4 regions of the Vibrio sp. 2134-1 genome follow, and region 3 is predicted to be linked to each of the others. Evidence: predicted binding sites of a transcription regulator. Region 3 holds the regulator's gene; each other region holds the start of a gene.
What was found. Region 3 encodes PurR, which represses purine synthesis genes. Its sites were predicted from a motif close to TNANGNAAACGTTTNCNTNA; they were not measured.
Positions count from the first base shown of each region.

Region 1: a site for PurR is predicted at 2,024-2,043, ahead of R7R78_RS00450 (phosphoribosylaminoimidazolesuccinocarboxamide synthase). Genes of this name have one in related genera too.
Region 2: a site for PurR is predicted at 1,160-1,179, ahead of purT (formate-dependent phosphoribosylglycinamide formyltransferase). Genes of this name have one in related genera too.
Region 4: a site for PurR is predicted at 1,948-1,967, ahead of pckA (phosphoenolpyruvate carboxykinase (ATP)). Genes of this name have one in related genera too.

Region 1 is NZ_JAWOUS010000001.1:107,697-110,888, forward strand. Features, by position in the region: gene R7R78_RS00445 (alkaline phosphatase D family protein) at 1-725, shown strand, start outside; gene R7R78_RS00450 (phosphoribosylaminoimidazolesuccinocarboxamide synthase) at 804-1,907, opposite strand; gene R7R78_RS00455 (SulA-like leucine-rich domain-containing protein) at 2,112-2,504, opposite strand; gene R7R78_RS00460 (hypothetical protein) at 2,916-3,098, opposite strand.
Region 2 is NZ_JAWOUS010000001.1:145,719-148,910, reverse strand. Features, by position in the region: gene cdd (cytidine deaminase) at 214-1,101, shown strand; gene purT (formate-dependent phosphoribosylglycinamide formyltransferase) at 1,245-2,420, shown strand; gene R7R78_RS00610 (thiopurine S-methyltransferase) at 2,493-3,143, opposite strand.
Region 3 is NZ_JAWOUS010000011.1:48,127-51,318, forward strand. Features, by position in the region: gene R7R78_RS13585 (TfoX/Sxy family DNA transformation protein) at 1-367, opposite strand, end outside; cyclic di-GMP riboswitch class I at 484-573, opposite strand; gene purR (HTH-type transcriptional repressor PurR) at 861-1,865, opposite strand; gene torD (molecular chaperone TorD) at 2,333-2,980, opposite strand.
Region 4 is NZ_JAWOUS010000007.1:108,320-111,511, forward strand. Features, by position in the region: gene pckA (phosphoenolpyruvate carboxykinase (ATP)) at 147-1,775, opposite strand; gene hslO (Hsp33 family molecular chaperone HslO) at 2,112-2,987, opposite strand; gene hslR (ribosome-associated heat shock protein Hsp15) at 3,019-3,192, opposite strand, start outside.

The sequences.
Region 1 (3,192 bases), on a different contig from region 3:
CAACGATGGAAGCTATTGGCGGTTTAGTTGCCCAGTCGCGTAGTCAAGACCGAGAGCTGTTAGGCGGTGACCAACTCGCTTGGCTGATGGATGCGTTCAGTACGCACGACGCAACTTGGAATGTGCTAGGGCAACAAGTGTTAATGTCTCGTATGGAGTTGCCAAGTTCGGTTATGACCGCGATGTTTCAATTGTTTACTGCCACTGAAGAACAAAAAACAGAGGCGTTATTAGCGGTAAACTCTGCGATTACGGGTTATCTCTCTGACCCAAGTTTAGATACCATTGCTTTGCCATATAACCTAGATGCATGGGATGGCTACTACGTTGAGCGAGAGAAAGTTTATCAACTGGTCAAAGCCAGCAGTGGTAACTTTGTCTGCTTGGCCGGAGATACGCACAACGCATGGGCAAGTGAGCTTAAAGACGTATCTAAGCATCCTATCGGGGTAGAGTTTGCGACTAGCTCTGTGAGTTCCCCTGGGTTAGAGGCCTACCTCGCGTTAGACCCTGTCGCGATCGCTCAAATGGAATACACGCTGCCGCACTTAGTGTCAGAATTACAGTGGGCAGACATCAAACAGCGTGGCTTTATGCGCGTTACTTTTACGCCCGGCAAGGCAGAGTCGACCTGGTATTTCGTATCAACGATTAAAGACAAAACATATCAGGTGACGACCAAGTCAGCCTCCACAACAGATGGCACTACGTTAAATATCGGCTAAACTGAGCCTAATACGAAAAAAGTCCGCAAGCTAGTGCGGACTTTTTATTGGAAAGCGTTTAGCAATCTAGCGACAGTGCTAGTCAATCAATCCGTATTCTTTGCTCAGAACTTCGATGATTTCCGCTTTCGGATTCTCACTCAAATGAATCGGCTTGCCTGTAATCTTCTCGGCAATACCAATGTAGGTGCTCGAAATCGCCATCAAAGATTCGACGGGTAAAGCATTATCACGAGCGAGTGCTTCACGCTCTGGCATACGTTCTTTATTTAGCAAGATATCTGGGTCAGGGAAGTGGTTAAGTAGGAACTGGCGGAAACCTTCTTTTGAGTTCTCTACGATGTGACCTGCTTGGTACTCTTTAGCATCCCATATACGAGATGAGTCTGGTGTACCCACTTCATCCATGTAAATCAGCTTTTCATTGCCAGCAGCATCATGAACATAACCAAATTCGAATTTGGTATCGACAAAGATTTGGTCAATTGTTTCTAATGCTTGGCTGATAACGTTAAAGCCTTCTTTCAGCAGTTTTTCGTAGAGTGCGATATCGTCCGCACTTGAGAAGTTAAATGCTTCGTAGTTGTCTACGATATTTTGACGAGTAATATTAACGTCATCCGCTTCTGGCACACCGGGAATGCCTTTTAGAATGCCTTTTGTGGATGGGGTCATTAGCAACTCTGGCAGTGCTTTGTCTTTTTCTAACCCTTCAGGAAGTTGGATTCCACAAAACTCGCGCTCGCCATTTGCGTAAGCGCGCCACATCGAACCCGTGATGTATTTGCGGCAGATGGCTTCGATTTTTACCGGTTTGACTTTTTGTACAATCCAAACAAAAGGGTGAGGAATGTCTAGAATATGGCTATCTGCTAAGCCATTTTCTTTGAACAGTTTGAACCAGTGATTAGAAATCGCATTAAGCGCAGCCCCTTTACCCGGGACACCATTAAGACCACCTTCAGCATGCCAAATACAATCGAATGCAGAGATTCGGTCGCTAATCACCATGATAGCCAAAGGCGCATCTGGAGCGACATTGTATCCTTTTTCTTTGATCAGTCGGGCGCTGTCTTCTTCAGTTAACCAGTAAACTGAACGAACTTTTCCACTATGAACGGGTTTATGGGTGCGAATTGGCAGGTCGTCATTGACGGCAAGTACTTGATTAGCAAGGCTCATTGCGACATTCCTATCATCTTAATCAAACGTCAGAAAGAGAAGATATTCAGCAAAATGTGGGCGCTGAATAAATCGAATGTGGGCATCATACCAGAACTATTTTAACTCGCCAGAGAAAAAGCAAACGTTTGCCTGTTTTCTTTAATACAAAAAAATACCCCCTTAAAAAGGAGGCGAGATGCAGGATGGATAACGTCGATCTTGTTAGTGGTACTTATTAACTCTGCCTTCGACGAAAAAGACTTCACACTGATAACGTTGAGCAATATCGCGAAGCATTGATTGATTCATTAGGGCAATCTTGTTCGATGCGACGACAGCGCTAGCGTTACCAGACTGAATAGCTTTTATCACGATCTCGACTTCTGAAAGCTGTTGAGAGGGCTTCATTTGAATAACGTTTTTACAGCAAATATTAGAAGTAGTGAGTTGTTCAAAGTCTGGACGAGGGCAGTCTGCTGTAAACAAAATCCATTGTTTCTGCTGCGATAAAACAGCCAGCTTAGATAGAAGCTGATCCGAAACGGCCATGGGCTTAGTTGCTTGTGCCAATACGTTGTAGCGAGAGTATGTATGAGATTGACTTTGTAACTGCATCTTACTGTTCCTTTATACATGCTGTATGTGTATACAGTAGTTTGTTTTGGCGACCTGATCAACAAGTTTCTCAAAAGTTATTTGCGGTTTTTTGAGAAGGAAATAAAAGGATTTTACTTTAAGTAATTGAATTCATTTGTTTATTTTTCATTTCTGATATGTCTAACATCAATTTAAAAATGTGAGGTGAGTAGAAAGTTGGACGAGAGACATACAGGGGTTTACTACTGTATATACAGGTGTTTTTCACGGACAGTGGTTTGTATACAGTGGAAGAGGGCTGATAACCGATGCGACATGCTATGTAAGATAGGAGGGAATACGAGATAGAGATTGGAAATAGGGCTTGGCCGATCAAAAAAGCGCCTTAAAAGGCGCCTTTGAAAATCAGTTCCGTTGATTCCGTCTTGCTTAGCTCGCTCGTTGCAAGCGTTCGCGCATTTGTAATTCGCCTTGGTTAAATAGGCGCACGTCGATTTTCGCCATGTCGTAACAAGCTTTACATGAGCAGTGGTGCTTGCCATCTAAATAATCGTGACGAGTTACAAGGCTAGGTTTTTTACACCAATCACAGGTGCCTTCTTCAGTGAACATTGATTTTCTCCCCACCTAGATTAATTTGAGTCGTTAGGTGTTATTTTGCGCCGGGCATTATGGCATAAAAGCGCGACTTAAGTTAAATGTCTGT
Region 2 (3,192 bases), on a different contig from region 3:
ACATACTCCTGCTCCTTGGTCATATGAACATATACTGATATGGTTAATTGTGAGACGGAGATAACGCTTCACACCTGTGCAATCGAATACATGTGTGAGCTCACTCTAATTATGTAACAGAATTATCAATTGCATTATTTATCGTGATCTAACGCACGGAACATTTCTATCTTTCACATAGAATAACTGTCCATGCAATAACAAGGATTCAACATGAAAAGTCGCATTGAACAGGCGCTAGCAGGCGCTCCAGAAGCACTTTCCAAACAACTTGCTCCTATCATCCAAGCTGATGATTTTGATGCTACGCTTTCAGTTCAACAATTTGAGCAGTTGCTTTCAGCTACCGGTCTATCAGACAAAGAGCTTCGTGTTGCGCTACTTCCTTTTGCCGCAGCGTACTCCTATGCTCCCCTTTCTGACTTTTATGTCGGCGCTATCGTTCGTGGTCTTTCAGGTCGCCTTTACTTCGGTGCCAACATGGAATTCTTTGGTGTACAGTTGGGTCAAACGGTTCACGCAGAGCAGTCTGCGATTAGCCATGCTTGGATGAAAGGCGAACGTGGTGTTAAGGATATCACTATCAACTTCAGCCCATGTGGTCACTGCCGCCAGTTCATGAATGAGTTATCTACCGCAAACGAGCTTAAAATCCAGCTCCCAGAACGTGAAGAAAAGTCACTTCATGAATACCTGCCTGAAGCCTTTGGACCAAACGATCTCGGTATCGAGTCCGGCTTAATGGCAGAAGTTAAACACCAATTCTCATGTGATGATGAAGACGCACTCATCCAAAGTGCAGTTGAAGCGATGAACATGAGCCACTCTCCATACACCAACAACTTGAGTGGTTTAGCATTAGAGATGACTAGCGGCCGTGTATTCCAAGGCGCTTATGCAGAAAATGCAGCGTTTAATCCTAGCTTGCCACCGCTACAAGTTGCGCTAATCCAAGTTTTACTTGCGGGTGAAACCTTTGACAGCATCAAAGCCGCTGCATTGGTAGAAAACTCTGAAGGTAAGATCAGTCACTTAGCCGATACGCAATCAACGTTGGAAGCGTTGAATCCAGATATTCCGCTTAGTTTTGTCAACGTATAAACGACAAATTCAACAAAAAGCTCTACAACATGTAGAGCTTTTTTATTACCTAAAAACCAAAAGCAAACGTTTGCTTTGTCATAAAACTTCAGTATGATCTCCTGCAATTTATGTCTCATCACTCTATTTTGTAAGGGAACACTATGTTTGGCACTGCAACTAGCGCAAATGCTACCCGTGTATTACTTTTAGGCTCTGGCGAACTCGGTAAAGAAGTCGCCATTGAATGCCAGAGACTTGGTTTAGAAGTGATTGCTTGTGATCGCTATGCCAATGCTCCAGCGATGCAAGTCGCTCACCGTAGTTATGTTATCGACATGTTAGATGGGAACGCCTTAGAAGAAGTTATTACGAAGGAACAACCTACTTACGTCGTACCAGAAATTGAAGCCATCGCAACCGGCAAACTGGTAGAGCTTGAAGAAAAAGGACTGAATGTTGTTCCAACCGCTAAGGCAACCAGGCTAACAATGAATCGTGAAGGTATCCGACGTTTGGCAGCAGAAGAACTGGAATTGACGACTTCACCTTATCGTTTTGCAGATAACTTTGAAGACTTCAAAGCCGCGGTTGAGCATGTGGGTATTCCGTGCGTGGTGAAGCCTGTGATGAGCTCTTCAGGTAAAGGGCAAAGTGTTATCAAGACCGAAGACGACGTTACAAAAGCATGGGATTACGCTCAGGAAGGCGGGCGTACGGGTGCAGGTCGCGTTATCGTGGAAGGTTTTATCGACTTCGATTACGAAATCACTTTATTGACCATCAGAGCCGTTGACGGTGTGCATTTCTGTGCTCCAATTGGTCATCGTCAGGAAGATGGCGACTACCGCGAATCATGGCAACCGCAAGCTATGTCAATAAACGCAGTAAAAGCAGCTGAATACACGGCTGAGAAAGTGGTAAACGCGCTCGGTGGCTACGGCATCTTTGGTGTAGAGCTATTTGTTAAAGGCGATAAAGTCATTTTCAATGAGGTCTCTCCTCGCCCTCACGATACGGGTATGGTTACAATGATTTCACAGGAAATGTCTGAGTTTGCTCTCCACGTGCGCGCGTTTACCGGAATGCCAATTAATAATATTGTGCAATATGGCCCATCTGCGTCTGCTGTTATTCTTGGACAAGGAACTTCCACAAACATTCGCTTTGAAAACCTAAGCAAAGCTTTAGCTCAACCTCAAACACAAGTTCGTCTATTCGGTAAGCCAGAAATCGATGGCCGCCGCCGTTTAGGTGTTGTCCTTACGCGACGAAAAACCACCGAAGAAGCCGTTCAAGATGCTGTTGAAAGTGCTTCAAAAGTGAATATCATTTATTAAATACGAACCACTCATACAAAAATAGCGCAGCTCAAATTGCTGCGCTATTTCGTGTTCCAAACCGAAGAGAGCCTATTCACTCTCGATTAAGTACACTTCTTCAGAGAAGCGACTTAAGCCTTTTTTCGCAATTTTAGGATGATTCTCGTCAGCTTCATCTACGTTCAAACAAGTAACTTTGTAACCTGAAAATAACTGCTCTATCTCTTCGACCGGCACGCTAAATGGAGGCCCCGCCATCTCTTCTTGAGGATAGTTGAGTGTAACAAGCAAAATACGACCGCCTGGGTTCAGCAGTTGCTTGAGACGCCCTACATACTCCTCTCGCATATCTTGCGGTAAAGCAACCAACGCGGCGCGATCATAAATGATATCGGCTTGAGATACTGGTGCAGTGAAAAAGTCCCCAGTATAAATAGAGAGCTCATCAAATTGATAAAGCTCGTGCATGCCATTAAGAGGCGTTACCGTTGGCGTGTAAAAATGTTCAGCAAAAAAGGCACGCACAGCAATATGGCTTAGCTCAACACCTTCAACCGAATCATGCTTCATCGCTAGCCAAATCAAGTCTTCTGACTTTCCACATAAAGGAACTAACACTTTATCTTCACGCTTTGGATTAGTGTGTTTCCAATATACTGGTAATAGCGGGTTTACATCTTCCAAGTGAAATCCGATCTGATTGCTGGCCCATTTGTTATGCCAAAATTCTTGGTCTCTCATTTTACTTTCTACTTGTCGGCTGTTTTCATTTTGAGAGGTAAGACTAACG
Region 3 (3,192 bases):
TAGGCAAATCTTTCAAACGGTTAGGCTTTGTACTTGCTTGCTGTTCTTTCTCAAGCTTTGCCTTTTTCAATGATTGATTCGCTACTTCGATTAAGCGTTCGCTTGATTCCCATAAATCGCTGGAAATAGCGTAGTACTTTGTAACGACTGGAAAGCCACGTTTTTTATAAACGTAAGGCTTTAGCCCTTGTTTCTCGAAGTCAGATGAAGTTTTTTGGTCTGCTCTGATATGAAGCTGATTGTTTACCACTAGTGCAAACATTGTTTCATCAGCGAATAGTCCGAAGCCACCAAACATTGAGCGCGACTTGATATTACCAAGTGCCTCAAATAGCTTCATAGAGTCTTTGAGTATCGGTTTATCCATGTTTTGTTATCTCGGTGTAATTAATATTACGCCACCAAAAGTCAGGTCCGAGAGAGTAGCAAACATGCGTAAAAACAATGTCATTACAGAGTAAAGTCATTGCTTACACACTTGCCATCGGTAACCCCGCTACCTTCCATATCGTAATATGGTTCAGGCCGGAGGCTTTGCGTCCCACTCTTTCGAATGGTTTGCCCTGTGCGTGACACAATGAGCATACTTCTTATATTGAATTAACATCACGGTTTAGCGTTAAAAGTGTGATTTCGGTTCAATAAAAATGATAGATTGAATGCTCTATTTTGCATATGGAAAGGTGCAAATTGGCCTTTGAAAAGGAGTTCTTAATATATATTACATTTATATAAAACAGGGAGTTAACGTTAGTCAATTGTTATTAGAGTGGTGTGAAGTATTAGAGAATGCTTAATTTTTCCAAAAAAATAAGCGCCCCTGTAGAGCGCTTATTTAACCGTGTTAAATACAGTGAAATTTAGTTCATTTTTTTCACAGTATTTCGAATTACAAGCTCAGGTTGCATTTCGAAAATTCGTTTTTCGTGTTCTTTATCTTTGATACGCTCAAGTAGAATTTCGAATGCATTTTTACCAACACGACGTTTAGGTTGGTGGATAGTCGTTAGCGGTGGAGAGAAGTATTCTGCAAGCTCGATGTTGTCGTAGCCGATCACTGAAATATCTTCAGGAATTTTGATCCCGTTTTGTTGCAAGCGGCTCATTAGGCCGAGAGCCATTGTGTCGTTAAAACAGAATACCGCCGTCGGGCGCTTGTCCATTGCGGTAATTTTATCTGCAACTAATACGGCCGTATCACATTCAAAGTTACCTTCAAGGATCCAGTCTTCATTTACAGCTAGGTTCGCTTCGCTCATTGCGCGACGGAAACCTGCAATGCGCTCTTGGCAAGCAAGCTTTTCAAAATGACCGCTTAGACAAGCGATATCCGTATGACCATTGTCAATCAGATGTTTGGTCGCAATGTAGCCACCTTCTTCTGAGTTATCCATGATTTTGTCTGCTTGCGAGCTCTCTGGGCCCCAATCCATGACCACTTTAGGAATGTCCGCATGACGGTCAAGCATCTCTTTTAGTTCTTCGGTTAAGTCAGAACACATCACTAGGATGCCATCAACGCGCTTTTCAGCCAGCATACGAATGTAATCGCGTTGTTTTTCGTAAATCCCGCCTGTGTTACATAAAATCAGAGTATAGCCTTGGCGGTAACAGTAGCTCTCAACGCCATCAATCACTTCTGAGAAAAATAGGTTAGTTGATTGAGTTACTAACATGCCAATCGTACGAGTTGAGTTGCATTTTAGGCTGCGTGCAACGGCACTTGGCGCGTAATTCAGCTCGTCAACGGCTTTCATTACTTTTTCTTGCGTTGCTTCTGCAACGAAACGCGTTTTATTGATAACGTGCGAAACTGTCGTAGTGGAAACGCCGGCTAAGCGAGCAACGTCTTTTATCGTGGCCATAAATGGTGTCCTGTATCGAGCTACTGAAATATGTCGTATTGGATGTACCTGATGCTCTAATGGTTTCACACCTAGCAATATAAAATTGGCGCTAAGTGTCTCGGCAGCGGTTGATCCAAGTGCGACAAAAGGGTGCGTAGCAGCATCGGTCGATGAATTTTATCTTTTTTCTATCTGATGAGAAATTGCCATCAACCTGTTAAGAAAACACAAAAACCGCTATATTTCAGCGGTTTACATATAAATCATATTTAATCGTTTGCGCTCACATTTTAGCCCTATGTGGACTGACTAGCAATGTTTTCAGCACGAGATTTGTGTATTTGAAGTCACATTTTGACTGCTAAATAACCAAGCGTCTTTGCGCTAAGTTAAGGCAAACGAATATTATACCCAAGTTACTTACAATTGGTCACTTTCGGCATACAGGAAGCCCGATAGGCAGGCTCCCTAAAAATAGGCGGCAATTATTCACCAAGAAGGTAGGCGCTGTCTAGTTTACAAAATGCAACTAATAGTTTCGCGACACTCGAGTAAAATCCAAATTCGTCGAATTGTTTACATTTGTCTGAAAACTGAGGTAACCAAGACATCAATTGTTGCTGGATAAAGTCGTTTTGTTTAACGAAGGCTTCTTCCATGTGTTTTTCTTGTTCAAGCTCGTTTGAGCGGATAATCATGTTCCCGAGAAAGTCGAGCTCAACGGCTAAGTGATCCGCAGGTTCCTTTAGGTTTTCGTCTACTTGAACGCCAAATTCAGCCATCAACTTTTCCATTTCCTCAGCTGGCTTGTCATTCAGTAAACCTGATTCACCAATGTACATGGATGCGTAAGGAAGAGCGCCGTATTTTTCTGTCTTCAAAAACAGTTCACAAAAGTCAGCTGCAAGCTCTAGTTGTGCATCTTCACGATCTTGTAACCGATTCAGCGCATCAACTAGGCTATCAACGGCTGGTTTCAGCGACTCATTTTCACCTAAGCCTGCGAGAAAACTGCGAATTTCAACACTGTGATAGGCTTCCAATTCTTTCTCTGTTAGTTCTTTTGCGAACAAGCTCGAAAACCACCAGTAAATTTCAGCGCGTTTTTCATTAAAAGCTTTCACTTCTTGCATTTTGGGCTCCTGAATGATGCTTCAAGTCATGCATCACAAAGTCAATTAGGGATATCCCCTAAGTGTAATCAATTAAAATGAATAGCAGTAACTATAATTGTTATGTTTTATGGTCAAAAATGACCGTTTATTAATAGCAGTGGGTAAGCTTGTTTTGAATCAATAAAAACGCTAAATCTTGCGTTTTAATGTATCTATGACTAGAAATGTTA
Region 4 (3,192 bases), on a different contig from region 3:
TTTAGCTTGTATCAATATTCTGTGGTATTCAATAAAAAGCCCCTCAAAAGAGGGGCTTGAAGCAATTTTTGTAACTTGGCCTACGTAAAGGTGATAAGTTAATGCCAACTTTTCACTGCGTTTACGCGACGTCGCTGTTACTCGATTTAATCAATCTGAGGACCAGCCGCAACCAGGGATTTACCTTCAGCGTTGTCTGTGTATTTATCAAAGTTATTGATAAAGCGCTCTGCTAAATCTTTCGCTTTGCTTTCCCACTGAAGTGGGTCAACGTACGTGTCGCGAGGGTCTAGAATGCTAGGATCCACACCTGGTAGTGACGTTGGTACTTCAAGGTTGAAGATTGGAATGTGCTTAGTTGGTGCTTCTTCAATCGAACCATCAAGAATGGCATCAATAATTCCGCGTGTATCTTGAATAGAGATACGTTTGCCAGTGCCGTTCCAACCAGTATTCACTAGGTAAGCCTCAGCGCCCGCTGCTTCCATGCGTTTTACCAGTACTTCCGCGTATTTTGTTGGGTGGAGCGTTAAGAACGCCGCGCCGAAACAAGCAGAGAAAGTTGGTGTTGGCTCAGTAATACCGCGCTCTGTTCCCGCTAGTTTGGCGGTAAAGCCAGACAGGAAGTGGTACTTAGTTTGCTCAGGTGTCAATTTAGATACTGGAGGCAGTACGCCAAATGCATCGGCTGATAGGAAGATCACTTTATTCGCGTGACCGCCTTTTGATACTGGCTTAACGATATTATCGATATGGTAGATAGGGTAAGAAACACGTGTGTTTTCTGTTTTCGAACCATCATCAAAGTCGATAGAGCCATCGCCACGTACTGTTACGTTTTCTAGCAGTGCATCACGACGAATTGCGTTGTAGATGTCCGGCTCCGCTTCTTTCGAAAGTTTGATGGTTTTTGCGTAACAACCACCTTCGAAGTTGAAGACACCGTCATCATCCCAGCCGTGCTCATCATCACCAATTAGCGCACGTTTAGGATCAGTCGACAGGGTCGTTTTACCCGTACCAGATAGGCCGAAGAATACCGCTACATCGCCATCTTTGCCCATGTTAGCGCTACAGTGCATTGATGCGATGTCTTTTAGTGGAAGGAAGTAGTTCATCATGGCGAACATACCTTTCTTCATTTCACCGCCGTACCAAGTACCACCGATAAGTTGCATGCGCTCAGTTAGGTTAAATACGGTGAAGTTTTCTGAGTTCAGGCCTTGCTCTTCCCATTTTGGATTAGTGCATTTTGCGCCATTCATTACTACGAAGTCTGGTTCAAATGTCGCTAACTCTTCTTCTGTCGGGCGAATAAACATGTTTTTAACGAAGTGCGCTTGCCATGCGACTTCTGTTATAACACGAATGCTCAAACGTGTATCTGGGTTTGCACCACAGTAACCGTCAACAACAAACAAGCGTTTGTTAGAAAGCTGGTTTGTGACCAGTTCTTTTAGCTCGTCCCACACTTCAGGAGTGATTGGCTTGTTATCATTTTTCACTTGATCAGACGTCCACCACATATGTTCTTCTGTCGTAGCGTCTTTGACGATGTATTTATCTTTTGGTGAGCGACCAGTAAAGATGCCAGTGTCAACGGCAACCGCACCTAGTTCAGTAACCACGCCGCGCTCATAACCGGTTAGGTCTTCACGCGTTTCTTCCTCAAACAACATTTCGTAGCTTGGGTTGCGAATAACCTCTTTTACGTTATGCAGTCCGTGCTTGGTTAGATCAAGTGTTGCAGCCTTAGTATGTTCCATAACGGTCATAGGTGCTCCTTATAAGGATTTTGTAGGGATTTTGTAAGAATGTTTTAATTTTAATCTGCTCACCATGCTAGCAACGGGGCGGGGAGAAAACAGGGAGATAGCTCAAAATTTACCCATGATTTCAATAAGGTTTTAGGTAACCCGTCACATATTGGTGGGAATAGTCTATCGTGCACGCAATCCTTTGCGCTAGGGCAAAATCATTATTAATTGTTTAAAATTAAGCAGTTGTTTTATTACGCTTGAGGCTAGTTATTACGAGGGGTTGATCACAAAAAGACCAGCATTAAGCTGGCCTTTTGTAGGGTAAATTACGTGCTTGATAAGCTATGTAAATTAATGCAGGGTTTTCTTGTCCGTAGAAGCTTGTGCATACAGTTCAGTGACTTCAGATTCGTCAAACGTATAAGTTGTGCCACAGTAATCACAATGTAAAGAAACTGATCCAACTTCTGCCAAAATGTCATAAATTTCAGCTTTCTCAACGGTGATGATTGCGGCACCGCTACGCTCACGAGAACAGCCACAATGGAACTCGACAGGTTGCGGCTCGTACAGACGTACTTTGTCTTGGTTATATAGTCGATACAATAACTCGTTCGCTTCTAAACCAAACAATTCTTCATCTTTTACTGTATCAGTGAGCTGCTCTAGATGTTCGAAATCATCTGGAGAGCCAGTGCCGTCAGGGATCACTTGAATCAGCATACCTGCTGCGTGTGCTTTGCCCTCATGCTCACCAGTGCGGATCCATAGGCGCGTTTTTAACTGCTCTGAGTTTGCAAAGTAGCCTTCTAGCACTTCTGCTAAAGTGTCACCTTCTAATCCAACGACACCTTGGTAACGCTCGCCGTTTTTCGGTTCGATAGTGATCACAAGGTAGCCCTTACCCATTAGATCGTGAATGTTTGCGTCATCGGCAATATCGCCTTCCCAGCGAGCTACACCACGAACACGTTGGTTATGGTCACCGTTGATAACGGCAAGAGACACAGGACCGTCGCCTTGTAGCTGGATGGTGATTGAACCTTCGAACTTAAGAGTGGCAGTTAAAAGAGTAGTTGAAACGAGTAGCTCACCCAGCAGTTTCTCTATTGCTGCCGGATATTCCTTGCTGGAGATAACACGTTGGTACGCTTCATCCAATTGTACCAACTCGCCACGTACTGAAAGATCTTCGAATAGGTAGCGGTTTAAAACATTATTTGCCATGGAGTGCTTTCCTCGTTGGTAATTCCGGCTTTTATTGGTGTTTGAACTTAATGATGTCTCGGCGCTGCTTTTTGTCTGGGCGGCGTTCCGGACTTGGGTTGTGGGCATTAAGCTTACGTTGAGTCGCGTGTTCCTCACGTTTCGCTATACTTTCATTAGTTTCGCGATATAAGGTTTGTGCGATGGGAGCGCCTCGGCGTTGATC